DNA from 2 places in the Frischella sp. Ac48 genome. Region 2 is predicted to be linked to the other one. Evidence: riboswitches for the same ligand, from Rfam matches in the RefSeq annotation. Region 2 holds a riboswitch; the other holds the start of a gene.

Region 1 (16,399 bases), on a different contig from region 2:
CTTTTAAGATAATTTGAAGCCTTGCTATGATGATACTACGTACTTTTTCGTATAAATGTACACCAGCATATTTAAATTTAAATAAAGGGAACTTATCGCTAAAATTAAGCTTTAACATGGAAAAACCAGATATCTGTATACTCAATATCTGGTTTTAAACTTATAAAAAGAGATTCATATCGAATATGTTACATATATTGCTAAATTTAACCAACTCGTAATTGTTTATTTTCAACATTCATTAAATTTATCAAATAAAAAAATTATGAACATGATGAAAACTATTTTTCACCTGACAACTGTTTTGAACGGTTGATACACGCTTCTACTGCATCCATAACGGCAGCTCTAAAAGTATTTTGTTCTAACTCCTGTACGCCTTCAATGGTAATACCGCCGGGTGAGCACACCATATCTTTTAATTCACCAGGGTGCTTACCTGTTTCTAACATCAGTTTCGCTGATCCCATAACGGTTTGCGCCGCAAATTTATAAGCTTGTCGACGGGTCATACCGCCTTTCACCGCGCCATCAGCCAGTGCTTCAATAAACATAAAGACAAATGCTGGACCACTTCCTCCTACTCCAGTTGCAGAATGGACTTGATATTCAGGTAAGACCTCAGTTAAGCCAATACAATTTAATAAGGCTCTGACAGCTAACAGCTCTTCTGGAGTCACTTCCGTATTTGGCGTTAATGAGCACATCGCAGAGTTGACTAAAGCTGGTGTATTTGGCATAACTCGGATAATTTTTTGATCATAACCAATCACGGCTTCAATCATTTTAATTGTAATACCAGCAGCGACTGACACTACCACTGTCGACTTTTTGAGCTCTTTCTGTATTTCACTCAAAACATCATTAATATTGTTTGGTTTGACAGCAATAAATACGATATCGGCTTCTTTTGCAACTTCTTTTGCCGACTCCATCACATAAACTTCATAATTCGCTTTTAATTTTTCACCATTTTCTGGATGAATATCATAAACATAGAATTGTGATGCGGGAACAGATTGGCTAGCTATAATCCCTTGTAAGATTGCACACCCCATATTTCCCAGCCCAATAAATCCGATACGTTGTTCCATGAGGTTCCTCTTTGATTATTAAATAGATTTAGATTAAAAGTTATATAACGATTTAGGATAAATAGCAAAAGATATTTATTCAGTTTTATGGCAAATTTTAAGATTAACTCACACCTAGTAAATACTTTCGCCATTAAACACTCACCACAGTGTGATTAACTGGTTTTAGTTATGTGAACCGACATTCATAGGATCGATTTCACTTTCTTAAAAGAACAAGCATTTTAACAAGGTAGCAATAAATGATTAAACAAGGATAAAAAGATACAAATAATTACCCTAATATTAGCTATTGTTTTGCCATCTTTTGTTTATTTTATAAGATGCTATTCCTAAATGTAAGGCAACATCCGGGTATTGTTGGATTTTTTTAAAATCGCCATCATACGCAATTTTCCCATCAATTAGAACCAAACAACGATTATGACTAATATCAATATCATCTAACTGATGAGTCACCATTACGATTGTTAACTGGTATTCAGCATGAATCTCCTTAAGTAAACAGAACATTTCATTTTTAAGTTTTGGATCCAAAGAAGAAAAGGGTTCATCTAATAACAAAATGGGGCGACGTATCAACAAACAGCGACCGATAGCGACTCTTTGCCGTTGACCACCAGACAATTGTGCAGGATGCTTATCAAGATAATCAATCAATCCTATCCGTTTAGCAATATGATGTAAATTTGTCCGTTGTTCTGGCGTTAACTTCATGCCAGGACTGATTCCTAGTGCTAAATTTTGCTCAACTGTTAAATGAGTGAAAAGATTGTTATCCTGAAATAGTATTGATACTGGCCGTTTAGCAGGCGGTGTTGTCGTTACATCTTTGCCGTTTAGTATAATTTGTCCATGGTTAGGCGCAATAAATCCAGCAATGATATTTAACAAGGTACTTTTACCTGCGCCACTTGGTCCTAATAACGTCACAATTTCTCCTTTAGCGACAGAAAAATTGAACATCATAGATTGATTTTGGTAAGCATAGCTCACTTGATGTAATTCAATCATGGTGAGTACTCTCGAATAAATTGATTAATAAATAACTGATCATTAATAATATCAATGCTGATAATGATGCTTCCTGATAACGATAATGAGAAACTAACTCAAAAAGATAATAAGGTAACGTCATAAAGTCTTGACTACCAAATAAAGCAATAATGCCAAAATCACCCATTGACATCACGCAAGCAAATGCAAAACTATAGGCAAATAAGCGTTTTAATGCTTTATATTCAATTAAATATAAATATCGTATTCCTGATATATTCAATGATAATGCTAACCAATGATATCGTTTAGTTAAATCGCTGAGGGGGGTAGCTAAATGACGTAGGATAAATGGTAACGCCAACATAGCATTACTTAACACTACCAACAAAAAAATAAAACCGTGCATCTCTACCAAATTAAAAAATAGTAAAAAAAAACCGACCGACAATACCATATTTGGTATAGCAAGAATCAATGAACCAAGAAACATTAGATAATCACTAACAATGACTTTGCCCATTAAACGCAATCGACTATGCGTCCACAAAATAGAAACAGCGAATATCATAGCTAACAATGCAGAGCAGAACGCCACCGAAAGCGAAGTGATCAATGACCGAATTAACGTCGGTGTTACAAAAGACATTGCAAAATACTGTATAGTATCGATAACAATGGCAAATAATGGACTAATTATAAATAACCCACTAACAACAATAACCAAGCTTGCCAGACTTTTAGTCAAAATCGTAGCTTGTGGTCGATAAACCGCATAATTGAAGGTCAATTGTGGAGTATGTCTGGGGATGAATAACCTTAATATAATCATAAAGCCAATACAAAATAACAATTGAATTAATGATAATACTACTGCTTGAGATAATTCAAAATCCCGGATTGCTTGATAAATCGCCACTTCAATCGTTGTATATTTGGGGCTACCGCTTAACGTTAATACCGTGGCAAAGCTTGAAAAGCAGTACATGAAAATTAATCCACCTATTGGCAATAACTGTTTAGCTATTATCGGTAATTCAAGATATTTGAATGATTGCCAGGCATTAAAACCAAGCTGCTGGGCTAATTTTTTTTGTTCATTAGGAATGAGTTGTAAAGCTTGATAATAAACTTTTGTGGCAAAAGGGAAATTAAAAAATACGTGGGCTAATAAAATGCCATTTAAACCAAAAATTGAAAATGAATAGTTCATCCCCCAATAACGACAAAGCTGCGCTACCATACCCTGTGAACCATAAACAGATAACAAACCCGTAACGACGACTAACGAAGGTAAAGCAAAGGTTACCGAAAAAAAACTGAGCAAAAAGGATTTACAACGAAAATTGACTATATCCAGTGCTTTAGCCACAAACATCGCAAATATAAGTGATATCAAGGTTGATATAACAGCCTGAAACAAGGTAAAGGTAACCACATGTTGCAGGTAACTGTCAAAATACATTCCCTCTTCGCCCTGTTCATAAGCAAACAACCATAACGTCATTAAAGCACTGACCACCACCACAGCGACAAATAAAACCGCTAAGGTACCGGGTAGATAATCGGTTACTGACTGACGGAATTTTGCCATTGGGTGATCCATGATTTTTGATATTTTTTAACCTCATCAGCCGTAAACGATAATGAATGGGTGACCGAATCAATTTCACTGTATGCTTTAGGTAAATCAATCTTAATCGACGGATACATGTAATTCTTTTCGACAAATTGATGTTGAACGTTAGGCGTTAACAAGAATGCTAAAAATTGCTGCGCTAAAGCTTGTTGTTTGGTATAACGTGTCATCGCTGCTACTTCGATTTGTTGGTAATGACCGTCTTGGAAGATTGCAGCTTTATATTGATAATCGTTATCATTAATAATGTGTACTGTTGGCGACGTACTATAACTTAATACAAAATCAGCTTCCCCTTTTAAAAACAAACCATATGCCTCACTCCATCCTTTAGTAACGGTTAACGTATTCTTCGCTAGATCTTGCCAGGCTTGGTCAATCTTGGCACCATAGACTTTATTCATCCATAATAAAAAACCTAATCCAGGTGAGCTAGTTCGTGGATCTTGATAAACAATTTTCCAATTATGTTGGTTATGAATCAAATCATCTAAGCTCGTCGGCGGATTGGTGATGTTATTTTGATTGTATATAAATGCAAAATAACCATAATCATAAGGAATAAAATCATCATCCCACCAATTAACAGCTAAATCAGCCGGTTTCGTTAATTGATGCGGTTGCACTAATCGCGCTTTTTTTGCCGCACTGATTAAATTCGTATCCAACCCCAAAATAATATCGGCTTTGGTGTTTGAGCCTTCTAATCGTAATCGATTAAGGATCGTTACTGCATCACCTACACCAACAATCTTGACGGTACAGTCACATTGCTCCTCAAAGCCTTGTTTTATTTCATCTCCTGCTCCCCATTTAGATTGGAATGAACTATAACTATAGATAGTTAAAACTGGTTTATCCTTTGCCATCGCTAAAGGAGTTATGGCTAACATAAAGCCAATAATCAATAAATGACGAAACATTTTGCCTCCAATGTCAAAAAGTAAGAAAAAAGACAAAAGGTTTGAGTTGACACAAGATGATGCATAAGACATCTTTGATAGGCTCAATCCCTCCGCCGGTATTAGCCGGTTCAGGTTCGACGGGTCATGCTTTCCATAGTCCATGAAGCGCAACTCTCAGCTTGGCTTTCGCCTTTTGCTCCCCGTTGAGAACAATAATTATCTTAACTGAATTATTAATAAAGTAAATGCATATCACATTGTTAACATGACAATTGTCTCCTTTACAGGTATTATATTGCCCAATTTATTGCGCAATAATTAGGTACATTTCTGTGAATATTCAAAATTTATTATCTGACAAAATTAAACAAGCCATGATTGCAGCGGGTGCTCCACATGACTGTGACGCCTTAATTAAGCAATCAACAAAAGTCCAATTTGGTGACTATCAAGCAAATGGTATTATGGCTGTAGCCAAAAAAATGGCTATTAATCCACGCCAATTAGCCGAAAAAGTGGTTGCTGAATTAGAACTTACCGATGTTGCAGAAAAGATCGAAATTGCCGGTCCTGGATTTATTAATATTTTTCTCAAAACTGACTTTATTGCTCAGCTAAATGAAGCGGCATTGAATGATAACAAATTAAATCTGACTTTAGCCAGTCACCCCCAAAATGTAGTCGTCGATTATTCAGCACCAAATGTTGCCAAAGAAATGCATGTTGGCCATTTACGATCGACGATTATTGGCGATGCAACTGTCCGAGTACTGGAATTTTTGGGTCATCATGTTATTCGTGCAAACCATGTTGGTGACTGGGGAACACAATTTGGAATGCTGATAGCTTATCTGGAAAAGATGCAAAACGAAAATGCTAATGATATGGCATTAGCTGATTTAGAATCATTTTATCGTGCTGCAAAAAAACATTACGATGAAGATGAGATATTTGCTGAAAAAGCGCGAAATTATGTTGTCAAATTACAAGGTGGTGATGAATATTGCCGTAATATGTGGCGTAAGCTAGTTGATATAACTATGACACAAAATGTCGCTACCTATCAACGTTTAAATGTCACTTTATCACTTGAAGATACCATGGGTGAAAGTATTTATAATGCCCTATTACCAGACATTGTTGCTGATCTTAAATCTAAAGGCTTAGCCGTGGTTAGTGAAGGTGCTTTAGTCGTGTTTTTAGATGAATTTAAAAACAAAGAAGGTGATCCGATGGGTATCATCATTCAAAAACGTGATGGCGGTTTTTTATATGCCACCACGGATATTGCGGCCCTAAAGTATCGTTATGAACGATTACATGCCGATCGGATATTGTATTATACTGATTCACGCCAACATCAACACTTGCAACAAGTATGGTTGATTGCCCAAAAAGCACATTACATTCCAGAAACTTTAGCATTAGAACATCATATGTTTGGTATGATGTTAGGAAAAGATGGTCGACCATTTAAGACTCGCTCCGGTGATACAGTTAAACTCAACGATCTTTTAGATGAAGCTTGCGAGCGTGCAACTAATTTAATAAAAACCAAAAATCCAGAACTTACTGCCCAAGAGTTAGCTGAAGTTGTCGATGCGGTAGCGATAGGTGCAGTCAAATATGCTGACCTTTCTAAAAACCGGACTACTGACTATATATTCGACTGGGATAACATGCTCTCTTTTGAAGGTAACACTGCGCCTTACTTACAATATGCTTATACCCGTGTACTATCAGTATTTAGAAAAGCCGAGCTGGCGATAAACGCAGCATTGCGCGGTAATATCTTGCTAACGCAAGACAAAGAGCGAGCATTAGCCATTCGTCTAGCGCAATTTGATGAAACTATCGCTACAGTCGCTAAAGATGGTTTACCACATATTTTATGTAATTATTTATATGATATTGCTACTTTATTCTCAAGTTTTTATGAAAACTGTCCAATTTTATCCGCTGATAATGATTTACAAAAACAAAGTCGCTTAAAACTAGCTGCTCTAACCGCGAGAACATTAAAAATAGGTTTAGATATGTTAGGCATTAAGACAGTTGAAAAGATGTAATTTTCCTTAAAGATTAATCTCTATCCGGTGATATTAAGCATCACCGGACTATGTACCTTCTAGTTGTCATGGCCTTTATGAATTCAATCTGCTAAGATTTTATTTTGTAAAAATTTAACTCCATAACAGCAACATTAACCTACTTAGGCGATATCACCGTTACTGAAATGTCAATATATCAAACTACGGATCTTCATTTCGTTCTCTATATTTATTTTATGAGTAATGATATTTCACTAATTCGCTTAAAATTGATTATTGTCATTATGTTAACTTTAGCTATTTAATATCGAATCCACCAATCTAGAAAAACACTTCTTTGATCATAATAAAACAGAAAAATATTCACTATGCATCATTAAAATATGTGATACTAATTTTTAAATGATTATTTCAAGGTTATTACATTATATAAGTCTAGGAAATACATCTAATTTTGCCAAAAACACTCAGTAAAGTATATAATAGTCAGTTTTTGAGTTTCGATCTAAATTATAAAGGGATAATATGCGGATTTTTGTAATTGGGATAACATTGTTTGCACTGTATTTTGGTGCAGGCAATCTTATTTTTCCAGTGATGCTAGGACAATTGTCGGGCGATCATTTTGCGTTGGCCTCATGGGGATTTATTATTACTGGGGTTATACTACCCTTATTAGGTGTGATTGCGGTAGGATTTTCCGGTGAGCAAGATTGTCTGAAAATTACCCAACGTGCGGGAACGATATTTGGTTTTATTTTTGCCACAACCCTTTATCTTACCATTGGTCCGCTATTTGCTATGCCAAGAACAGGAAGTGTATCATATGAAATTGGCATAAAACCATTTGTTAGTGAAAATCATAGCTCGTTAGCTTTAGCCATTTTTTCAATCTTGTTTTATGGGTTATGCTGCTTTCTATCTTTACGTCCGCATAAATTTATCGATATCGTTGGGAAATTTTTAACACCCATCAAAATCGGCTTTATTCTGATCTTAATTTTGGCTGCGTTATGTTTTCCTATGGGCATACCATTACCACCAGTTAACATAGACTATCAACAAATACCTTTTTTTACCGGTTTTTCACAAGGTTATTTAACTATGGATACTTTAGCATCTTTAGTATTTGGTATAATTGTTGTACAAGGTATTGTACAGTCTGGCATAGAGGATAAACATAAAATTATGCTTGGTTGCTTTAAAGCTACTTTGATAGCTGGCGCTATTTTAGCTTTTTTCTACATCGCTTTAGCTTATATGGGTGCAAGTAGTGTTTCTCAATTAGGGATACTTAAAAATGGTGGACAAGTGCTGGCACATGCATCAAATTATTATTTTGGTACTTGGGGTAATCTGATATTAGGTCTAATGGTGATAGTTGCCTGTATGACAACCAACATTGGGTTGACGCATGCCTGTGCCAATTATCTTGTTTCACTATATCCTAAATTGACTTATCGTCATTATGCAATTTTATTTACTATTATCAGTGCGTTATTTGCCAATATTGGGCTTAATGCCCTGATAGCATTTTCGGTTCCGGTATTATCTGTCATCTATCCTGTAACCATTGTGTTCATCGCACTAACTTTTATTCATCGACTATTTGATGGTTATAAGTTAGTTTATATTGGTGCGATCTATTTTACGCTTTTTACCAGTATTCTATCTGAACTTAATACTATGCTTTTACCAGATACAACATTATACGAATATCTACCAACTATCGCTCAACTTGTTAATCTACTCCATAATAGATTTATCGATTACATGCCTTTATATCAACAAGGAATTGGGTGGATCACACCAGCGATTATTGGTGGTATACTGGGCTACATTGTTGCTAAGTGTACCACCCAGAAAAAAATTTTTGCAATTAAGGAACATGAGTTATGCCAAACAACCAAGCACAATTAGATTTTATTAAAAATAGTATTATTACTATTCCTGATTATCCGAAAAAAGGAATTCTATTTAGGGATATTACCAGTTTATTGGAAAATCCAGAGGCTTTTAAAACAACGGTTGAATTACTCGTTGCACACTACCGTAATAAAAAAATAGATAAAGTTGTTGGTACAGAAGCCAGAGGATTTATTTTTGCTGCACCTGTCGCTTTAGCTCTTAATGCGGGTTTTATTCCTGTTCGTAAACCACACAAGTTACCTCGCCATGTTTTTAAAGAAGAATATCAATTAGAATATGGTAAAGATGCATTAGAGATCCATACCGATGCCATTAATCCTGGTGAACGGGTACTGATGATCGATGATTTATTAGCGACTGGTGGAACCATCGCTGCCACTACAAATTTAATTCGTAAAGCAGGTGGAATCGTTGAAGATGCTGCTTTTGTAATTGACCTACCTGATTTAGGTGGTAAAACCAAACTTACTGAAATGGGAGTAAATTGTTTTACATTAGTCGAATTTGCTGGTGAATAATTTTAAACTCGGGCAATATGATTATTGCCCTACTTTAATTTTCATGAAACGTTTCCCTAATCTCCCTACTTTTTTCAATCCGATTAACCAATAGTTATGAAATTATTTTTATTTATTGTATTAATATACAATAAAAACAGCATAAAAAATCAATTTAGTGCTTGATTAAGCAAATAATGTGAATTATTATTCATTAATAAAGCATAATTATTAAGGAATGAAAATGACAAAATTCAACCACATTATTACTAGAACTCCTGCCAAATCACTTATCAATGGATTGACTTCAGCCAATTTAGGTAAACCTGATTATCAAAAAGCTTTAGATCAACATAATAATTATATCCGTGCATTACAAAAATGTGATGTTGATATTACAATTCTCCCCGCTGATGAAAATTTTCCCGATTCTGTCTTTGTTGAAGATCCGGTATTGTGTACACCACATTGTGCCATTATTACTCGACCAGGTGCAGAAAGCCGCCGAGGTGAAACCCAAATCATAGAAGAGACTATTAAACGTTTTTATCGCGATAAAGTACAAAAAATTACCGCCCCAGGAACAGTAGAAGCAGGCGATATCATGATGGTCGATAATCATTATTATATTGGTTTATCCGCCAGAACGAATCAGCAAGGTGCGGAACAAATAATTGCAATCTTAAATCAATATGGTATGACGGGATCCATCGTTACTTTAGAAAAAGTATTACATCTCAAAACAGGTCTGGCTTATTTAGAAAATAATAATCTATTAGCTGCTGGAGAATTTATTACTAAACCCGAGTTTCAACATCTTAACATAATTGAAATTCCAGAATCTGAAAGCTATGCTGCTAATTGTATATGGGTAAATGGCAAAGTTATTATGCCTGCAGGATATCCAATAACTCAAGCAAAAATTGCTGCTTTAGGTTATCAGGTTATTGAAGTTGATACCTCCGAATATCGAAAAATTGATGGTGGCGTTAGTTGTATGTCATTAAGATTTTAATACTAATTTAACGTTATACAAAATATTAATCGTCTAACAAACTAACATTAAGAATCGATAATGAATAAATCAGTGAAAAAAAAGCTTGGCTTATTGCCATTAACTCTTTTAGTGGTAGGAAGTATTGTCGGGAGTGGTATATTTAGCTTGCCACAAAATATGGCTGAAGGTGCTGGAGCTGGCTCGATATTAATTGCCTGGATAATTACCTTATTAGGCATGTTCATGCTAACGCGTATTTTTCAATATTTATCAGTGCGATTTTATAAGATTAACGACGGTTTGTATGGCTATGTTCGGGAGGGATTTGGTGATTATATTGGTTTTAATGCCGCATGGGGGTATTGGATATCTGCATGGATGTCATGCGCAAGCTATTTAGTCATATTATGTAGCGCACTTGGCTCCTTTCAATATTTGCGTTTTTTTGGCGATGGTACCACCCTTGCCTCACTCATCTTCGGACTGTGTTTTCTATGGCTGGTGCATTTTTTTGTATTAAAAGGTATTTATCAAGCATTCCTGTTAAACTGTATAGTTACCTTGGCTAAAATTATTCCGATTGGACTGTTTATTGTTTGTATCATTCTGGCTTTTAATGTCACAACATTTAATATTGATTTTTGGGGCTCTCCCCAGCTAGGATCGATTGTGCAACAAGTTAAACATACCATGTTATATACCGTATGGGTCTATTTAGGTATTGAAAGTGCCACTGTTTATGCAGCCAGAGCTAAAAATATCCTTACCATAAGCCGTGCAACCTTTTTCGGCTTTGCTATTACCAGCTTATTATTAGTATGTGTATCAGTTTTATCATTAGGGATCGTACCACAACACGAATTAGCCGCCATGAAAAATCCGTCAATGGCATTAGTGATTGAACGCGTTGTTGGAAGCTGGGGAGCTACTTTTATCAATCTTGGTTTAATTGTTTCGGTCAGTGGAGGTTTATTATCGTGGATAATGTTAGCGGCCGAAATGTTATTCTTAAGTGGTCATGGTGAACAACATACTGTTCCTCGCTGTTTTGGTATAGTAAATAAAGCAGGTACGCCGGCAAATGCCTTATGGCTAACAAGTCTACTCATTAGTATTTTGCTAATTATGGCTCATTTTTATCAATCTGGTTATAATACCTTGATTCAGCTCTCTACCTCAATGGTATTAATCCCTTACCTACTTTCAGCCGCTTTTGTGTTTAAACTTGCCTTAGCACAGGGTAAAATATATTTAATTATCATTGGCCTTAGTGGCACAATATACGGATTATGGCTGATCTACGCAGGTGGTTTAAGCTATTTATTGCTTTCTATGATCCTTTACAGCTTAGGGCTGTTTTTTTACCGCTATGCCCGTAAGCAAAGAGGATTAATGGTATTCAATTATTTTCATGATAAGGTTTATGCCACAATTATCGTGCTATTGGCCATAAGTGCGTTAGGGTATTTTTATCTGTAATAAGATAATTAGAACGGGTCAGTAACGATTAGTCAATTAAATTAATTATTCGTTACTGATGATCTAAATAAATAAAAATCGGCTAACAATTGTTTAAAATCATCACTATACTTTCCATTTTCTTCGCGTAGATAAAGCTCAGATTCACTAGTTATTTGCTGACAGGGAGAAAAACACATTAAAGTAAGCGAATATGGTTTCGCCACTGTATAACGTAGATTTAATCTATTGCACAGTAGAAGTTGATTATTTTCACACAGTTGTTTAAATAACTCAGCTAAATGATAAGGTAATACTAAACAAAATTTACCATCAGGTGTTAATAAGCGCTTTACTGTCGTTATCAGCTGTTGGAAATTTAAACTTTCCGTATAACGTGCTTGTTGACGCTGTTGATTGCGACAACTGACTGCCGGTTCAAAATAAGGTGGATTGGTAACAATAAGATCATAGTAGCCTGACTTACTGGCATTAAATTGATTAATATCTTGTAAATAGGTGGTAATATTGTTAAAAGGTGCTTCTTGAATGTTTTGTTGACATTGCAAAATGGCTTGCTCATTAATATCCACTGCATCAATTTGACAAGGCTGTTGTGCTAAACGCTGAGCAAGCATTAAAGCAATAACGCCACAACCAGTACCGATATCTAATACTCGCCTAACCTTAATATCAATTGGTGCCCAGGCACCTAATAGACAGCTGTCGGTAGTAACTTTCATTGGGCTTCGATCATGAGCAACAAAAAAATGTTTAAACGTAAAACCACCTTTTTTTAATTTCTGCATTTAACTACCTTTGCAAACGACGGACAAACAAGGGTTTATTAGATGCCACGGCATCAGCAAAACGAGTTGGTTCAGGCAAACGATAACCTTGCAAACAGTTGATGACCCATTTTAATGCAGTTTGTTGACTCACTCGATGACCGGTCGATATAAATAACGGATTACAGCGAAGTTTACTACGTAATACCCAACCGATTTGCTGTTCCGCTGATTTGTCCATTAATTTTTCATAAGCTAATGGCGTACCAGCAAGTTCTGCATGTTGACCATAAAGCCTTTTTTTGGCAACACCAATCGTTGGCATATTTAATAATAGACCAAGATGACTGGCAATACCGATACCTCTTGGGTGCGCAACACCTTGACCATCCACTAACAAGAGATCTGGTTTATGATCAATTTGTTGCCATGCTTGAAGCAAAGCTGGATATTCCCGAAATGATAAATATCCTGGAATATAGGGAAAGGCTGTCTTAATTTTAGCAATTTTATATTCAACCAGTGCTAAATCAGGATATGACAACACAACAATCGCCGCTCGAGTTATTTCACCACCATTTTCAAATCCCACATCAGTACCACCAATATAGCGTGGTTCAGAAAAATCAAAATCATCTTGGGTGATTATACGACAAGCATAATCCAGTTGTTGTTGCTTTAATTGCTCTAAATTGATAGACATTTTTTTTTAGTATCGTATTATTAAGCTGTTTCACTATTTTAGCAGATTATTTCATGGCATTTACACTGATTACCCCCTTTTGTCTTACTGAAGAAATTAAAAAAAGTCGCTTTATTGTCAATGCAGCGTCAATTAATACTGTTCAGGAAGCAAGTGAATTTATTGAAAAAGTCAGTGATCTTACTGCTACTCATAATTGTTGGGCATGGAAAATCGGTAATCAATATCGTTTTAATGATGATGGTGAACCCACCAGTACTGCTGGCCGCCCTATTTTAGCTGCTATTGAAGGACAAGATTGTGATCAGACTATTGTGGTGATAACACGTTTCTTTGGTGGTATAAAATTAGGAACAGGTGGATTAATTAGAGCTTATGGAAGTACTGCCAGCCATTGCCTACAACAAGCACCATTACAACCCATTGTGATTCGTATAAAATGTGCTTTGTCATGTTTATATGCTGAATGGCCCGTGTTGGAGAACCGGCTTAAAGAAGCTAATGCAGTCATTGAATCACAAGACTTTAATGCGCTTGGTACAGACATCATTTTTGCGATTACCGAAGAAAAGTTAGCCAACCTTAATCAAACGGTAACCAACCTGACCCGAGGACGTGAACAGATAATTATTTTAGATTAAGCTAATTAATTTTATTGCAATACTCAGTCGAGCAAGAATTAAGCTAATTCTAAATACAATCATTTAATCATGGCATTTTAAAGCACTTCGTATTGGCATCATTTATGCGGATAGCACAGAAAAATTAATTAATCTCTATCGAACACAAGAATAAATCTCACCTAACGGCTTGAAAGAAAACTTTAAGAAATTAATTTGATTTAAGGTTTTCTTAATTTTTATTTGCTAAACTTGATTAACCCTTATGTTTATTTCTTTAAATCATGGATCAGAAAAAAATCAATTTTTGGCAAACCTTTTTTTGGCAATATCTCTTTTATGCTTACTTTTCATGTGGATTGCAGCTCGTGTTAGTGATAACTAAGCATAGCATGATTGGTGGATTACGTGATTCGTTAATCTATACACTCTTATGTTTAATTCCTGGATTAATATTTCCCAAATATTGCAAAAAAATTGCCTTAATATTGGGGATTATATTATGGCTGACTTCATTAATTCCAATTAGTTACTTTTGTATTTATAGACAAGAATTTTCTCAAAGTGTATTTTTTGTGATGTCTGAATCAAACTTGCAAGAAACATCTGAATATCTACAACAATATTTTAGTATAACCTTGCTAATCACGATAATTATTTATAGTTTAATCGCCTTTTGGTTGTGGACCCATGTTCGCCCTTTTCATGTCAAATATACTAAACGTTTGCTGCTTGGTTTGCTAATCATCTTTCTAACGGTGATTTTACCATTTTTTAATTGCTTATTAATTAAAAATAAAAATGTTGATGGCAGTGTCAAATATATTGTGTCTAAAATGGAAACCACGTTACCATGGCAATTATTGATTAGTTTTAATAAATATCATCAACAATTAACTAATATGCATGCATTATTGAAACATTATGAATCTGTTCCCCCCATTCTTAATCTTAGTGATAGCAATGGCAATATGCCCAGAACTTTAGTATTAGTAATTGGTGAATCCACAACGAGAACACGCATGAGCCTTTACGGCTATGAACGTAATACTACCCCATTATTAGATCAACTTTATCAACAAGATAAAAACTTGATCAAGTTCAATGATGTTATTACATCCAGACCTTATACGATTGAAGTATTACAACAAGTTTTAACATTTGCTGATGAACATCATCCTGATTTATATTTGCAATCGCCATCAATAATACAAATTATGAAACAGGCGGGCTATAAAACTTATTGGATTACTAATCAACAAACCATGACGGCACGCAATACCATGTTGACCATGTTTTCACAACAAGCCGATAAACAGTTTTATTTGAATAATGATCGTAATCAAAATTCACGTCAATATGATGAAGTGGTGCTAGAGCCATTTAAACAAGTACTTAATGATCAAGATGAAAAGAAATTCATTATTGTTCATTTGTTAGGTACTCACATGAATTATCGCTACCGTTTCCCTGAACAATACAAACGGTTTACATCTGCACCAAAAAATTTCAATTTGGATAATAAGGAGTTAGAACATTACAATAATTATGATAATGCAGAAAGCTATAATGATTTTGTGTTAAGTCAATTAATTCATACTTTTGCCGATTCGAAACCAAATGGGTTTTTACTTTATTTTTCTGATCATGGTGAAGATGTCTATGAAAGCCCAAGTCATGATGTATTAGGCCGAAATGAAAAAGCCCCAACTGAACCTATGTATACCATTCCATTTTTACTTTGGATTTCTCCACAATGGCAACAGACTCATGCCGTAAATTATCAACAATATACTAATCGAAAATATAGTACGGCAGACTTTATTCATACTTGGTCCGATCTTGCTGGATTAAACTATAATCTCTATGAACCAAGTAAAAGTCTAGTTAATCCAGCCTTTGTTGAAACAACCCGCTGGATTGGTGATCCATATGCAAAAAATGGTTTGCATGATTTTGATAAGCTTTTTCGTAAATAAGACAGCAAATTAATCGCCGTGACAAGTTATTAGCCATAAATAATCAATAAGCTATTTTGCAACCCTTAAATAGTTATTGATTATTTTTTTAAAATCCAAATATCTTTAGCTGCTAATAACAAGCCAATCATTAAACCGACTAAATGTGCAGTATTAGCAATTGCTCCTAGCCAGCCAGAATAACCAGCAATCAACCAAACGATAGCTATAATAAGTATTCCGCGATCAAATCTTATGGTTGAAGTTTTAACATTCTCACCATATAACCATACATATCCCATCAAAGCATATACTACCCCAGATAAACCACCAAAATAGGGACCTGATACTTCTGCTGTCGCATAATTGCCAAGAATAGCTGCTAGAATTAATATTTCAAGCAGTTTATATATTCCTCGATATTTTTCAATCATTCCCCCTAAATACCACCACCAAACCAAGTTCGAAACTAGATGCAATAATGAAAAATGCATGAATACTGGTGTGAAATATCGCCAAAATTGAGTATAATTAGCATCAATTGGATAACCTAAATAGGCTAAAAGTATATTTTTACCAAAAAGTAATAGTAGCATATAACAAAATATACAAGTCGCTGTGATCAATTTTGTTAATCCCCCAACTGAAATAATGTTGGGTAAACTAAGGGTAAATAATTTACTGGTACGATGAGGAAGGTTACTACCAATTTGCCAACTTGCATTGGTATAGTGAGGATCAAGCGGATTTTCTAAGTAAGCATT
Region 2 (16,399 bases):
CCTAAAGATGATCGCAGTAGGTGAGTTTCTATGGGACTATTTACCTAACGGCAAAAAAATTGGCGGTGCTGCCGCTAACTTTTGTTATCATGCTAAATCAGCCGGCGCTCAAGCTATATTGGTATCAGCCGTTGGCGATGATGATAATGGCAAAGAATTATTGAATCAGTTGGCTATGTTAGCTATTCCGCATAGCGTACAAATTTCAGCCAATTATGCAACGGGTAAAGTGATGGTGGAACTCGATGCAGACGGCAAGCCGACCTACAACATTCTTAATCCCGTCGCCTGGGATGATATCCAACTAACAACATCGTTAGAACACTTACTTCAAGATGATATCGTGGCTATTTATTTTGGTAGTCTTATTCAACGCAATAGTAATAATCATCAATTATTAAAAAGAATTGTGGCTGAATTGCCGGAAAAGGTAAAAATTATTGTTGATATTAATCTTCGCCAAAACCATTATACCAATGATATTTTGCGTTTTTCAATTGAGCAAAGCCACATTTTAAAACTGAATGATGAAGAGCTTCCGGTTATAGCCCAATTACTCAATATTAAAAATGATCCTAAGGTATTGTTTGATTATCTTAATCAACATTATCAATTAGAGTTATTAATTTATACCTGTGGGAGTGAAGGGAGTTACCTAATTAATCAAACTGAGCAAGATTACTGCCCAGCGGAAAAGATTACCCCAATTGATACGGTTGGTGCTGGCGATTCATTTATGGCAACTGCAAGCACCTTGTATTTAAAGGGAAGATCATTAAAAGAGATTAATATTAAGGCAAACCATGTTGCAGCGTATGTTTGCACTCAAAGTGGTCCAATGCCTAAAATGCCAGATGAATTGATAAAAAATTTATAGCTAAATAATGGCATTATTAGTGTGATTCATTATTGAAAAAGGTATCGTTCATTTTTGTAAGTTTCTAGCCAATTTGCTGATAGATTTGCCTATCATCTTTCAAATCGACTTAAGCTGATGGAAAAGCAAACATTATGCTTAAGTTGGTTTTCAAATTTCAGTTAGTGATTAAATAATTGCTAATAATATTATAATTTTTTATTTTAATGTCATAACAAAATGCAATTTGATTTGGTTTGTTAAATCATTTTCACCACGAAAAACTGTCTGGTTTTTCCTCAATATGTTGTGATATTTTATCGTCTAATAGTTATATCTTTGCTAGTTGCACAGTTTCTTGTGAAATATGAAGACATTTCAACAACTTTTAAGAGATCTTTAGCAAAAGCTTTATTAAACAATATATTTCGATTTTTATTAAACATTAGTAAATTTATCAAGGTTTTTTTGATAAGGAATAATATAATAAGGCAAAAGATATTCAGTAATAATTATATTGTTTTTATTCTGGTTTGGTGAAAGTTAATCTGTAATCATCTATAAACTGTTCTATCATTTGTTAAATACAAAGTTATCTATTCTAAAATTGCAATTAATAATAAGTGTAATAAAGGTTTAGGTATTGGGAAATATCAATAAGCTGCTATTTGTTATCAAAATTGGTATACGTTGTTAATTACAGAAAGTGGGGATCCTTTCAGAAACAACTTGGTATTTATGTGTTTGATTCCATTAGACCAAAATGGTTGATTAATCGTTAATCTATGATTTTACGGATTTAGCGTATGATAGTTTTAATAAAGAAAATATCCTATCAAGTCATATTTTTTTATTTTTTGCTTAAAAAGAAATAGGTATTGACCCTATCGAACAAATGATAATCGCCTTAATTGCATTTTATTAATCATCTTTTTAATGTTGTTATTCTTGACAAAAAACAGCAAAATTTTTTAAGCACGATTTTTTTGTGCGGTAAATAAAAAAGTAGTTATACTTTTTAACCATCATGCATTTAATTCATGAATTATAAGATATATATTATGATTCTAAGTGAATATGTTTGATAATTGATACTCAATATTGAAAATGTCTATTCAGTTAAATAATAATAAACTGAGATGCGTTTGAGAGTTGGTATATTACGTTTGTGAGAAATCATTAACTGTTTTATCTTTAGTTGGGGGTAGATTATGATTCGAGGAATTCAAACTGATGACAGCGGACGCTGTATACATTACCATAATGAAAATGATATTGTGGCGCTTCAATGTGGTCAATGTAAGCAATATTTTGCGTGTTATCAATGTCATGACGAAATTTGCGATCATCCGTTTGTCGCGATACAAATTCATCATACCAAACCTGTAATGTGCGGGAAGTGTAAGGCATGTCTAACATATGAACAATATCAACACTATAAATGTCCATTTTGCTTGGCTGAATTTAATCCCCGATGTGCCCTTCATCAAGATATATATTTTAAAAAGTAAATATCATTTTATGGCTAATGAACATAATTTAGTTTATGTTGTGTAAGGTGTTTCTGTGAGGATCAAATGAAGCATTTGCTCCTAAAGTAAATAGAAACCAATTAAAAGATTGCATCAAAATGATTGCACCTGCAAAAAAACCTGAATCTTAAACCAGACCTGGATGATGATAAAATGAGTAATTGCAACGTAAGCTTTTAAATATTTTAAATCTAATCGCTAATATCAACAGTAAGTAAATGAATTTGAAATATTTGTTGCTATTATTTTGCAATGAGTTTATTTTTTTTCCAAAATCTCAAACCAATAATCATAGGGATTTTTTTCGTCAGCTAGATGATACTCTTTAAATATTGATTGCCATTGTTCACAATGATAATTAGGAAAGTGAGTATCGCCGGCAACGTCGGTATTAATGTGGGTAAGATAAAGCCGATTCACTTGTGGTAATACTTGTTGATAGATATTACCTCCACCAATAATGAATACTTCTGGACTCGTTTTAACAATAGCCAATGCTGCTGGTAATGATGTTGTCCATGTAATATTTGGATTATTGCTGGTTTGAGGCGTTCGGCTAATAATAATATTATGTCGATTCGGTAGTGGTCTTCCTATCGATTCAAAGGTTTTTCGTCCCATAATAACCGGTTTATGTAAGGTATTTTTTTTAAACCATGCTAAATCAGCAGGCAAATGCCATGGCATTTGATTATTTAACCCAATTACTTGATTGTTGGCCATCGCGACAATAATACTTAAGATCATAATTAGCTCTTTAAAATATTTTTCCTAGTTTAAACTATAAGATATAACCTAATTCAGCAATTTTTTGCTGGACATGTTCAGGATAGTGAGTCTGTTGCCACAAACGCTCACTTAAATTGGAAAGCGGTTCAGCCTGACCAGAGACAATCCAATTAGCTAATTGTGGGGCAACATCAGGATAAATAACAGGATCTGGTGATGATTGTGTCAACCAATATTCAAGAACAGTTTGATCAAGTGAATTCATCACTGTCGCTAAATCTAATTGCTGCAAACAATGCCCATTGTATATTTGTTCAAATTGACCGGAAACGGGTTTAGTGAGAATTTTTTTTCCAAGCACTAATGCTTCAGAGATCAACCCAAAGCCAGTATTACTAATAATACCGGAACATGAAGCTATCGCTTGAGTGAAGCTATCGCGACATAATGGGTGTAGGCTAATATTATGCTCGACTGAAGCATGTTCTATATTGGGGTGAAAACATTCAAATTGATATTGTTGGCTAAAAGGTGCTATCAAATTAAAAATATTATTCAATGATTCGAATGGTAAATAGACAATTATTTTTTCATTCTCCGGTTGACTTACCATTGGGTCAATTATTGGTGGGATTAAAGTATGACCGAAATGGAACCAATGTAAACCCACTGGATCAGTTACTGGCGCATAATATTTCATAATGGCATTAGCAATTAAACCATATTCTTTCGGTTTTAAATATTGGCAAATAACCTGATTACTGATCCCTAAGCATTTTCGTTCTTGATGATAAGCCGCCCAAGCACTAACCGGTTCAAAGTCACTGATAATGGTATCATATTGGTCAAGATTTAATTCTCGAACATCCTTTATTAAACGAAATGCACGAATGCGACTAATTGTTTTACGAATATTAATTTTACCATTTTGGGTAACAAAGCTCATACCTTCATAAGTTTTATAATCACCAAAATCATTCATATCGAAATAGTCTTGAACGTTGCGACCACTAAAAATATAATCAACATTAGCTCCAGCAGCTTTTAAAGCTTTAGCTAAAGTGCGGCAACGACTAATGTGTCCATTGCCGGTACCCTGAACACCAAAAAGGATCTTCATTATATTTTCCTTATCATATTTGCCAATTGTGATTGCTGTTAACGTATCATAGCAGAATCTAAGCAATTTGATATCAATCTAATTGATAAAAAATAATAAAGATTATTTATTGTTGTAATCGTATAAATCTTATTTTTGCTATTTTATTATAAACCATGATCGACTGCATAAGATCATTATGTTTTCTGCAAATAAAAAACTGATCAAAACTGCAAAAAAACAGGTTTAAGTATATACTAACCAGTATTTTTAACGATGAGTTGTATCGAATTATGTTGTTTTTTCCTGTTAATGCTTGGATAGTTTTTCCTTTAGTAATTATTACCACGATGTTAGCTTCGTTTGTTACTGCTAAAAAATATAAATATATTATCGTATTAATGCTAACTATTTTTATTGTAATGGAAGTGATATCCATCTATTTTAGTGGCGGATTTATTGATTATCAGTTTTTTGTTAACTTAAATATTAATGATATTTGGGAAGGATTGTTAATTTTTAAATTACAAGCTTTATTAACGGTATTACTATTTTTGGTTTTTATTTTTTTATTAACCAAACTTGCCGCTATTTGTCGTAGAAAAATTAATGTCCAAATGCGCCTAATGGTATTCGTAATAATGATATTATCGCTTAATTATAGCCATGGCCCGTTTGATAAACTACTTGAATTGTCTCGTATAACTGGTGCATCTAAGATAGATTTTCAAGAGGCTCTAACTCAGCTTAATATGCGTGATTATCCACTAAAAAATCAGGTTTATGCCACACAAGGTAAAAATATTATCGTTATATCTTTAGAGTCATTTGAAAAAGGGTTTTTAGATTTTGATCAATTAACTCCTAATCTGAATCAATTACGCCAAAAATATAGTTTTTATGGCGATATCCCAATGGGGAAAGGCAGTTCATGGACCACGGCTTCCATGTATACTTATATGACGGGAATGCCTTTTTTAGTAGGAGGGATAAACACTAAACCATTTGCTAATTATTCACAAACCCAATTAGTTAGTTTAGCTGATGTGCTGCATAAAGCAAATTATCAGACGCGATATGTGATTGGCGATCCAACCTTTTCAGGTATTGGCCATATCATTTCCATGCTAGGAATCGATATTGTCAGTGAATCAAATTATCCTGGTCAATATCCACAGGCGCCCTTTGGTTTGTATGATAAAGATACGTTTGATATTGCTAAACGTCAAGTGACAGAGTTATCTAAAGAAAATCAACCATTTGCATTATTTATCTCGACTATATCAACTCATGCTCCAAGTGGTTTTTATGATCAACGAATGGAAAAAGTGATTGATAAGCAAGATGATAATATGGCGTTTGCCGCAGCTTCACTTGATTATAATATTGGGCAATTTATTGCTTATCTTGAACAGCAAGGTATATTGGAAAACACTGTTTTTTATATTTTTCCAGACCATTTAATGATGGGAGCGGGTACACCTACCATTGCTAAATTATCGACTAAGCCACGTTCTCTTTATGTTATCACTAATGCTAATAAGGAAGATCTCGGGCCATATGCCTCGTTACCAGATAATATTTATCAATTAGATATGCCACGAATTATTCTCGATGGTGCAAAAATTAAATCTAATGCTCGATTCTGGACCGATTATCTTAATGATCAAAAAGTGACACATCGGGCAGAATATGTTGAACGTGTATTAACCGATATAGCAACATTGAACTGTTCAGCCGCCATACCTTAACATTGCTGTATTTATGACTAGCATGAATTATGAGTAATAATCGTCAGTCATTAATATATCGGTTGATTATCGATAAATGGCAAATATAGTTGGCAATTAACTTTTAGAGTATAAAAAATATGGAATATGAGTCATTTATCATTGTTGCGACTATTAGCTTGCTAGGTATGATTTCACCAGGGCCAGATTTTTTCTTGGTTGTGAGAAACAGTCTTAATTATCCGCATAAATATGCGTTAATGACTTGCTGGGGTGTTATTATGGGAATTTTTACCCATATGAGCTACTGTGTTGCTGGCATTGCCGTATTGATTCAAACAACACCATGGCTGTTTAATACTTTGCGTTATGTTGGTGCTGCTTACCTGGGGTGGATTGGTATAAAGGCGCTATTGGCTAAAACAAATGGTGTGAGTTATGTAGATCGTTCTTACAATATCTGTAAAATCAATTACTTTAAAGCTTTTATGCAAGGATATTTATGTAATTTACTTAATCCTAAAGCTACGCTATTTTTTTTAGCGATATTCACACAAGTTTTGGCATTGGATTCTTCTTTATTAGAAAAATTATGTGTAGCATTGATTATCTGGATTGAAGCTGTGCTATGGTGGCCTTTAGTTACTATTGTTTTTCAATCTGAAATAGTGCGACGAGGGTATTTTAAAATACAGTTTATTATTGATAAATTATTAGCGGTCATTTTACTTGGGTTAAGTCTTAAAGTTGCACTGGATTTTTAATATTATTAATGTATTAGAAAAGACCTATTTAAAATTTAATTGCAAGCTGTTCAACATTGCTATGGGTATTCTAACTGAAATATATTAATATATTGAAAAAGTTAATATGAGTAAAGTGCTAATAATTCATCAATCTTTTTTCGCCCTTGTCCATCACAACTAATAGAACGGCGAGTTTCAACTAAATGTAGCTGAGCATCTTTATACCATTTTCGAGTATGAATAGTATCATGATTGGAAATTAGCACTGGAATTTCTTGCTTTGATAATTTTAGTGCAATATGTGCTAAATGTTTCTGATCATGTATTGTAAAGTTGATCGAATAATAAGTCGTGAAATTAGCACTTTGCGATAACGGCATATAAGGTGGGTCACAATAAACAACGGATCCTTTTTGTGCTTTATTCATGACTTGATGATATGGGGCACAAATAAACTCAGCACGCTGTGCTTTTTCCGAAAAAGCAAATAATTCTTTTTCTGGGAAATAAACACTATGATATTGCCCAAATGGAACATTGAATTCACCGCTACTGTTATAGCGACATAATCCATTATAGCAATGTCGATTTAGATATAAAAATAGTAATGCTCTTTGATAAGGATTTTTACTATGATTAAAGTGATCACGTAATTCATAAAAAGCTTCGGCTTGATTATTTTGTTCGGTAAATAATAGCTTGGCATCTTCAATAAATTTTTGCGGTTTATTTTTGATGAAATTGAATAATGAAATGAGATCCTTATTAATATCAGCTAAGATATACCGCTTATAATTTGTATTCAAAAAAACTGAACCAGCTCCTACGAACGGTTCAATCAATAAATCACCATCTGGTAAGTGTTTTACTATTTTATCAACAAGCGAATATTTTCCACCTGCCCACTTAAGAAAAGCACGTTGCTTTTTCAAACGCGACTCCCGTTAACTCTCTGAGAATACTGATCGATCATTGCAAAACTTGCTTTTCTTTATTTACAACTGTACCGGATTTAACCCAAGGAGAATTGCGTTGTAAGTCTGCTGATAAATATTGTATAACTGTTTTTGCATCTTTAATGTTAGCAAATTCACCTTTAATAAGCACAAACCAAGGTTTATTTTCTCTGCGTGTCTCGTAGATTTGGTAATTAGCCAATTTATTTGATTTGACAAAAGCCATCATACTTTCAAGTGAAGATGTTGCAATAAGTTGAATGGTATAATGATTATTTTGAATCGTTTTACCTAATGGTAATTCGTTATGTTCGAAATCAACATCGGTGTTTTCGCCATTGAATTCTATCAACGAACCATTTGCATTATAGTATTGCGACATATGTTCAGTTATGTCATCAGGTATCTGAATTCGTTCTGTGCCATAACTGAGATCGACATCTGTAAAAGTTGAGTTAGACGATATATGACTCGGAGGATTTAGCGTTTGATAACCGCGGTTATTACTAACTTGCCCACCGCCAGCATTTAAAGAATTATTTCTAATCTCATCTTGCGGCGAACGACCAGTAGCCATTAAAAAAATTATCAATAATAAAGCAACAATAATCATAGCCATAATGATTATTATCAACTTTTTATTCATAAAAAAAGATTGAGTTAGAATTGATGTGCTCTGTGGTTGCTCAGAGAAATAGCGATCTTCTTTATTTGTACGAATTGGTTTATTCACAACGCCTCCTATGACTCACAATGCATAAATTTTGAAAACATTATAATTACTCAGCAGTGTAATTATATCTGTTCTATTTGCTCAATAATATAACTAGCTACACCTTTAGCACTCTGTTCGTCTGTTTTAATTGTAATATCGGCTATTTCTTCATATAACGGTACACGCTCTTCTTCAAGCTCTTCATAACGTTCACGAAGATTATTATTACCTTGCAATAATGGTCGTCGTTTATCTTTTTGCGTACGTGCCATCTGTTTTTCAATTGTTGTTTGTAAATATACCACAATTCCTCTTGCAGATAGGCGATTACGTGTATCTTTAGATAAAATAGAACCACCACCAGTGGCTAATACAACGCCTTGTTTTTCAGTAAGCTCGTTAATCACTTTCTCTTCTCTGGTACGGAAACCTTCTTCTCCTTCTAAATCAAAGATCCAAGCGATATCCGCGCCAGTTCGTTTTTCAATCTCTTGATCTGAATCAAAAAAATCCATGCCTAGTTGTTGTGCGATCTGCCTACCAATAGTACTTTTACCTGCCCCCATTGGGCCAATTAAAAAGATATTTCGCTTCTCTGCCATTATAAATTCATCATCTATATTTAGTTAAACATGCTGACAATTTGTTTTAAATATCTTTATCAGATAAAAAAACAAACTGCAATACTTTTAGTCTCCGTTCTAAAGACAAAATTTAGGGCGATAATTATCGCAGGAGATAGAGCTATTTTGCAATAAAAAAATGCTGATTATTTATTTCCAAGCATAAATAATATTAACTTTCTTTAATTGCATAGAGTTTTCAGCCTTATGAAATACCAGCCTGATGCAAATCATGGATATTGATTGCTCCTACCAAACAATCATTTTGATCAACCACTGGGGCTGCAGTGATATTATAATCGTTAAATGATTTAAGTGCTTCAATGGCCTTCCAATTCTCAGGGAGACGATACCCTGGTGTTGTCATAACTTGTATAATTGGATCATTTAACGTACCGTCTTTCAATAATAAACGACGTAAATCCCCATCGGTGAATACACCTTTAATGTGTCGATCGGTATTACAAATAATGACTAATCCTAATCCTGTACGACTTAATTCTAACATTGCATCAAATACAGTAGCATTTTCAGGTATTTTAGGAATACGTTCACCAGTACGCATAATATCTTTTACACGATTAAGTAATTTTGCCCCTAAACTTCCAGCAGGATGAGAACGGGCGAAATCTTCTTCATTAAAGTTTTTCGCTCTCATTACTGTTATAGCCAATGCATCGCCCATTAGTAGCGTATTAGTTGAACTAGACGTTGGGGCTAATCCCATAGGACAGGCTTCTCTTTCAATACTGACATCTAAGACGGCTTTTGCTGCTCTGGCTAATGGCGATGTTTTTTTGCCAGTGATTGCAATAATTGGTATACCTTTATCTTTCAGTATTGGCAATATGTAATTAAATTCATTTGCCTGACCAGAATATGAAATCAGTATGATAATATCTGTTTCGCTAACCATACCTAAATCACCATGTAATGCTTCCGTTAAATGCATAAAGAATGAAGGTGTACCAGTACTGGCTAAGGATGCAGCAATTTTTTTGCCAATATGTCCCGATTTGCCAATACCTGAAACTATCACTTTTCCTTTTGTCGTTAACATTAATTCACAGGCTTGAATAAAGTTATGATCAAGACGAGCAGGTAATTTTTTCGCTTCACTAAGTTCTAACTCTATTACTTCACGTCCGTATTCTAATAATTTTGTGCGTAATGGTGAATTCATATAATTGATCGTACTTAATCTAAAATTTTAATTAGTGTACCAACAATCATTCAAAAGTAAATAAACGTTTAATTGACGTCATACATTTGTTAAATAAAACCGTAACAATAAATTAAAATAATAAAAATTTTTTGCTCATTTTATTATCATTTTGATATTTGATTGTTTATAAAATAGCATGCATAATAACTACTTATTTATTTGACTCGGGGTGTCATAACAATGATGAATTGTTTTATGGCTGAGAGCTTACCCGTTGAACCTGATCTGGGATCATGCCAGCGTAGGGAAGTCGGAATGCTATCCTGCGATAGTCACCTTCTCTACGATATTAATGAGGAGAGAGGATGACCACTATTATTTCATTTCAAGCCGATCAAGCTATTCCTTTTATAAAACAAGTCCGTCTGCAAAATCCATTAGTCCACTGTATTACGAATGATGTAGTACAAAATTTTACTGCTAATATTCTATTGGCAATTGGTGCTTCACCGGCAATGGTGGTAGCGGAAGAAGAAGTGGAATCATTTGTAAAAATTGCCAATAGTTTATTAATTAATATTGGTACCATCGAACAATCATCGGCAAGGAGTATGCAACTTGCTGCACATACAGCAATGATGACTAAAACACCATGGGTACTCGATCCTGTTGCGGTAGGAGAAGTACTCACATTTCGAACCAATATTGCAAAGGCGTTATTATCTTGTTATCCAACCGTGATTCGTGGAAATGCGGCGGAGATATTGACGCTGGTTGGGCAAAAGTCCCAAGCTAAAGGCGTTGATAGTCAAGATTCTACCGAAATAGCGTTAGAAGCGGCAAAAGAATTGGCCAGTCAGGTGCAAACCATTGTAGCAGTGACCGGTAAAGTGGATTATGTGACGAATGGTCAACAAGTTTATGCCATTTCAGGTGGCGATATCGCCCTTACACGTGTTACCGGTACCGGATGTTCATTATCGGCTATGGTTGCCGCATTTGTTGCTGCTACACCGGATGATCGGTTAACCGCTACCGCTTCAGCTTGCTTTATGATGAAAAGAGCTGCTGACACGGCCATTCATCAACAAGGACTTGGCACATTTGCCATATCATTATGGGATCAGCTTTCGCTGATGGAAACAATATCATGAGTAGCAGAGATAATATGCGTCAAAAAAAGCTCGATTTATCCCTTTACCTCGTTTTAGATCCTGATTTATGTGGTGGAATTGACGGTATGGTTAATACTACTCGAATTGCTGTCGCAAATGGTGTTACCGCCGTCCAACTAAGAGCTGAACATGAATTTACCCGTCGTGATTGGTATCTCGCTGCATTAGCATTAAAACAGGTATTAAAGGATACCACGGTGCCATTACTCATTAATGATCAAGTTGATATTGCCTTAGCTGTTGAAGCTGATGGTGTGCATGTTGGTCAGAAAGATCTTCCAGTTGATGTTGTACGCAAATTAATTGGTGCCGATAAATTATTGGGATTATCAATATCAAATTTACAACAAATCAATCAAGTTAATTGGCAAAAGGTAGATTATTTAGGTATTGGACCCGTTTTCCCAACCATGACGAAACAAGATGCTGCACCACCATTAGGTATAACAACTTTAGCAGAACTTAATCAATTTAAACAATGTCCTGCGGTAGCAATAGGGGGAATTAATTTACAAAACGCCGCCGAAGTTATGCAAAGTGGGAGTGACGGAATCGCCGTGATTTCAGCTATTTGTGGGCAGCCAAATATACCGTATGCCACAAGGCAACTTTACCATGTTATTGAACAAGCTAAACAAGGAATAAAAAAATGACAATTGCATTAACAATAGCAGGTTCAGATCCCAGTGGTGGTGCCGGGATTCAAGCTGATTTAAAAACGTTTTCCGCGTTAGGTGCTTATGGAATGGCAGTTATTACAGCACTTACTGCGCAAAGTACCCAAGGCGTATCAGATGTTTTTCCTGTCCCCGCTGATTTTGTTAAACAGCAGTTTGATGTGTTAATTAACGATAGTAACATTGATTGTTTAAAAATCGGCATGTTAATGAATGAAGCGATTGTTAACGCTGTCGCTGAACTATTAAGTCAAAATCCGCTACCATATGTAGTATTAGATACGGTAATGGTAGCAAAAGGTGGACATGCATTATTAAAACAAACTGCCATAGATGTTATTCGTCAGAAACTTTTACCTCTGGCAACGATAATTACACCAAATTTACCGGAAGCCGCAGCTCTGCTTAATTGTCCAGAAGCAACTAATGAGTCGCAAATGCAACAGCAAGGGCAAGCATTATTACAGTTAGGTTGTAAGGCTGTCTTGATGAAAGGCGGACATTTACCGGGTGATGAATGCCCCGATTTTCTAATCACATCGAAAGAGATAATACGTTATGCGACAAGAAGAGTTAATACTAATAATACTCATGGTACTGGTTGTACTTTATCCGCAGCGATTGCCGCATTATTACCAGTACTACCTTTAGGCGAAGCAATTAAACAAGCAAAGGATTATTTAAGTGGTGCAATAGCTAATGCAGATAGACTCCATGTTGGCAAAGGGATTGGACCAACTCATCATTTTTATCGTTGGTGGTGAAGTTATATCATGTCGCTGGCATAATCAAGTTGAAGATCCAACGGATATGTAATTATCTATTGGTCATCATGCATTAAAGACAATAGATTAAAGTTTCTTTATATGTGAAATATCTACTTGATTATTTTACCTTTTACTAGGATCGCATTGCTGTTTGATTGCGCGTATTAACTGACGATTTTCATAAGGAATTGCCACATTAAAATAGTTAACCTTGGCAGTACCTACACCATGTTCTGCAAATTAGGTTATGCCTGATTATCGTATATTAGGAAAAAGTATAGCCCCATAATGTAACGTACTAACGTTAAAGTTAATTAATCTATTTTATATATCTTTATTTTTTATCTTCAGATTTATTGAATTTTGCTCATTATGTTAATGATAGGTAAAACACAATTATTATGATGGTCAGGCAAATTAAATACAGTACGTGCCGATTAGTACTAATCACGTTATAATTATGGATAGATATTATTATGTGGATCAATTATGAAATTTACAGATCTTAGAGATTTTATTACTCAATTAGAAGCACAGGGTGAACTAAAGCGGATAAGTTATCCGGTTAATCCTCATCTAGAGATGACCGAGATTGCTGATAGAGTGTTACGTCAAGGTGGGCCGGCATTGCTATTTGAAAATCCGATTGGCTATGATATTCCGGTACTTTGTAACCTATTTGGCACCCCTAAACGGGTTGCAATGGCGATGGGGCAGGAAGAAATATCGGCATTACGCGAAGTTGGACATTTATTAGCATTTTTACGGGAGCCCGAGCCACCAAAAGGGGTCAGAAGTTTTTTGACTGAACTGCCAAAATACAAACAAGTTTTGAATATGCCAGTAAAACGACGCTCATCGGCTGCTTGTCAAGAGCACGTGGTAAAAGATCAAGATGTTGATTTAACTAAAATTCCAATTATGCAGTGTTGGCCAGAAGATGTGGCGCCCTTGATTACTTGGGGATTAACAATTACGAAAGGTCCCAATAAAGAACGTCATAATTTGGGTGTGTATCGTCTACAGCGATTAGCAAAAAATAAATTGATTATGCGTTGGTTAACGCATCGTGGGGGGGCATTAGATTTTCAAGAATGGCAAAAAGCTCATCCAGGTGAAAATTTTCCGGTAGTGGTGGCATTAGGTGCTGATCCGGCTACTATTCTAGCTGCTGTTACACCGGTACCTGATACATTGTCGGAATACGCTTTTGCTGGATTATTACGTGGACACCGTAGTGACGTAGTTAGGGCCTTGTCCTGTGATTTAGATGTTCCGGCTAGTGCAGAAATTGTATTAGAAGGTTATATTGCTCCAGATGAAACGGCTTTAGAAGGTCCTTATGGTGATCATACTGGCTACTATAATGAAGTAGAACGTTTTCCCGTTTTTACTATAACTCATATTACTCGTCGTAATGATGCGATTTATCATTCAACATACACTGGACGCCCACCAGATGAACCAGCAGTAATGGGATTGGCCTTAAATGAAGTGTTTATTCCTATTTTACAAAAACAATTTCCGGAAATCGTTGATTTTTATTTACCACCTGAAGGATGCTCATACCGTATTGCAGTTGTGACGATAAAAAAACAATACGCAGGACATGCCAAACGTATCATGATGGGCATATGGTCCTATTTACGGCAATTTATGTATACCAAATTTGTAATTATCTGTGACGATGATATTAATGCTCGTGATTGGAAAGATGTTATGTGGGCAATTTCAACCCGCATGGATCCCAAGCGTGACATCACCTTTATTGAAAATACACCGATTGATTATCTTGATTTTGCATCGCCAGTTTCTGGTCTTGGTTCTAAAATTGGTTTAGATGCGACAAATAAATGGCAAGGTGAAACAACGCGCGAATGGGGTAAAATTATTACAAAAGATGCCAAGATTGTTGCGCATATTGATAATATTTGGGATGAATTAGGGATTTAATCTTTTTCATTTTTTAAGTAATTTCCTCTCACCATTTTTAAAAAGGATTGGTTAACTAGCAATCCTTTTTTATAAATTTTTTGTATTAAATCTTAGTAAAAAAAATCATAACCTATTATTTTAATTGAAATTTTTGTTTTAATCTCTATAATCTATGTAAGTTCCTTATGTTAGTAATATTTATTGATCATTTATTATTTTAATAAAATCTTCTTCTATATCAATTTATTATTAATGTTTGTTAATTCACTCAATTTTAAACCGATAAACTAATTAGTTATGGGGTGGTCTATGAAAAGAGGAGTAACAATGAATAATAATTACAATAGTGTTAATTTTATTAAAATATCAAAAAAAGCATTGGTTAGATATCACTCGGATTTATCTATTGCTATGACTTCTATTTGCTTAGTGATAAGTTCTTTATCCCATATAGCACTAGCTAGCCTATCCATTTCTTCTGCCAATACTATTCGTGGGGAAGCGCCACAAATTTTACCAACAGCAGATGATAAAATTTTAGATGGAATTCAATTTAAATTAAAAGTAGCAGATGGGCAAAATCTGACCTTTACTCCTGGTTCATTAGAAGAGATACATGTTGCTTTTAATGTTTCGCCTAATGACTATACTTTTGATGTGGATTTGTCTGATTTGGCCGTTGGGGATATTTATGATAATGATGGAGATACTCTAGCTTCGACGAAAGGATTTGTTATTGACAGTATCACTGCGGAATGGACGGATAGTAATAGTAAAAGTTTAGATGCGAATTCACAAAAAGCGTTAGGTAGCAATTTATGTAATAATGATGGTTATAAAGGCGATGCATCGGTTAAAGTTACGGTTAATTTTCATGCCGTGACTGAATATGGCGACCCGAAAGTGTCTGATATACGAGAAGTGTCAAAAACTTTTAAAATCAAACCCGATGATGGATTATGTTATATTCAGCCCGGTGTATTGGCATTAAATATTCCAAATGGTTGGCCGGAAGGTAATAATTATCTTGATGCGGGAAGTAATATGGTAAATAGAACTGATGCCTATGATGCCAGTCAATTTATTCCCCATAAAGGATTTATCGTGTCGGCAAAAAGTAATAACGGAAAAAGTTTCCCGACAACTGCATTTCCTGAGGCGCGATTTAGATTGGTGCCTTTAAATACCATTCCAAGTTATTCTTATACCATTGTTAATAATCCTAATTCTGCTTTGATAAGTACCAGTCGTAATTTCGCTCCAAATACACAGAGCGAATTTAAATTTACTGATAATGTGCCGGCAGTAGGTGAGAATTTTGTTATTGCTGTTACTAACAACGATACGAAAGCCACCTTCACTTATACTTTTTCTTTAGAGCATTGGTTCTACCCTTATAAGGGAGATAGTATGTGGATGCCATGGAATAAAGCTCAGGATTTTTGTACAAGCAATGGTGATCGCCTACCAACAAGATCAGAACTGTCTAACTCGGTTTATGCATATGGTGATTTTACCGATCTAGATAATGTAGGTTATTATGCAAAAAATAATGGTTATAAAAGAGCAATTGGCGATAGTTTAACAGGAGAATGGGGTAAACTGTATTATTATGCACCGTTGGATAAAATCGGTCGTGATATGATGAATGGTATCAATGACTTACAACCCTTTTTCCTATATGAATACTATTT

What was found. Region 2 has a riboswitch for thiamine pyrophosphate ahead of thiM (hydroxyethylthiazole kinase). Riboswitches for the same ligand answer to the same signal wherever they lie in the genome.
Region 1: another riboswitch for thiamine pyrophosphate. It lies ahead of thiB (thiamine ABC transporter substrate binding subunit); the one in region 2 lies ahead of thiM (hydroxyethylthiazole kinase).

What each region holds. Positions count from the first base shown of each region.
Region 1 is NZ_JAETXP010000009.1:712,800-729,198, reverse strand. It holds gene proC (pyrroline-5-carboxylate reductase) at 282-1,094, opposite strand; gene thiQ (thiamine ABC transporter ATP-binding protein ThiQ) at 1,380-2,108, opposite strand; gene thiP (thiamine/thiamine pyrophosphate ABC transporter permease) at 2,101-3,684, opposite strand; gene thiB (thiamine ABC transporter substrate binding subunit) at 3,660-4,652, opposite strand; TPP riboswitch at 4,723-4,847, opposite strand; gene argS (arginine--tRNA ligase) at 4,967-6,703, shown strand; gene brnQ (branched-chain amino acid transport system II carrier protein) at 7,211-8,605, shown strand; gene apt (adenine phosphoribosyltransferase) at 8,581-9,132, shown strand; gene ddaH (dimethylargininase) at 9,356-10,126, shown strand; gene JMI89_RS07895 (basic amino acid/polyamine antiporter) at 10,187-11,587, shown strand; gene JMI89_RS07890 (tRNA1(Val) (adenine(37)-N6)-methyltransferase) at 11,629-12,375, opposite strand; gene nfi (deoxyribonuclease V) at 12,380-13,051, opposite strand; gene JMI89_RS07880 (YigZ family protein) at 13,111-13,698, shown strand; gene cptA (phosphoethanolamine transferase CptA) at 13,962-15,656, shown strand; gene glpG (rhomboid family intramembrane serine protease GlpG) at 15,737-16,399, opposite strand, start outside.
Region 2 is NZ_JAETXP010000016.1:51,002-67,400, reverse strand. It holds gene JMI89_RS10630 (PfkB family carbohydrate kinase) at 1-877, shown strand, start outside; gene JMI89_RS12145 (CHY zinc finger protein) at 2,068-2,367, shown strand; gene folA (type 3 dihydrofolate reductase) at 2,647-3,135, opposite strand; gene JMI89_RS10615 (MJ1255/VC2487 family glycosyltransferase) at 3,170-4,237, opposite strand; gene JMI89_RS10610 (LTA synthase family protein) at 4,510-5,967, shown strand; gene JMI89_RS10605 (LysE family translocator) at 6,087-6,710, shown strand; gene dam (adenine-specific DNA-methyltransferase) at 6,812-7,624, opposite strand; gene JMI89_RS12140 (SPOR domain-containing protein) at 7,662-8,381, opposite strand; gene aroK (shikimate kinase AroK) at 8,444-8,965, opposite strand; gene gutQ (arabinose-5-phosphate isomerase GutQ) at 9,192-10,169, opposite strand; TPP riboswitch at 10,367-10,476, shown strand; gene thiM (hydroxyethylthiazole kinase) at 10,517-11,305, shown strand; gene thiE (thiamine phosphate synthase) at 11,302-11,979, shown strand; gene thiD (bifunctional hydroxymethylpyrimidine kinase/phosphomethylpyrimidine kinase) at 11,976-12,767, shown strand; partial or broken gene JMI89_RS12135 (hypothetical protein) at 12,894-12,995, opposite strand; gene ubiD (4-hydroxy-3-polyprenylbenzoate decarboxylase) at 13,260-14,723, shown strand; gene JMI89_RS10560 (hypothetical protein) at 15,033-16,399, shown strand, end outside.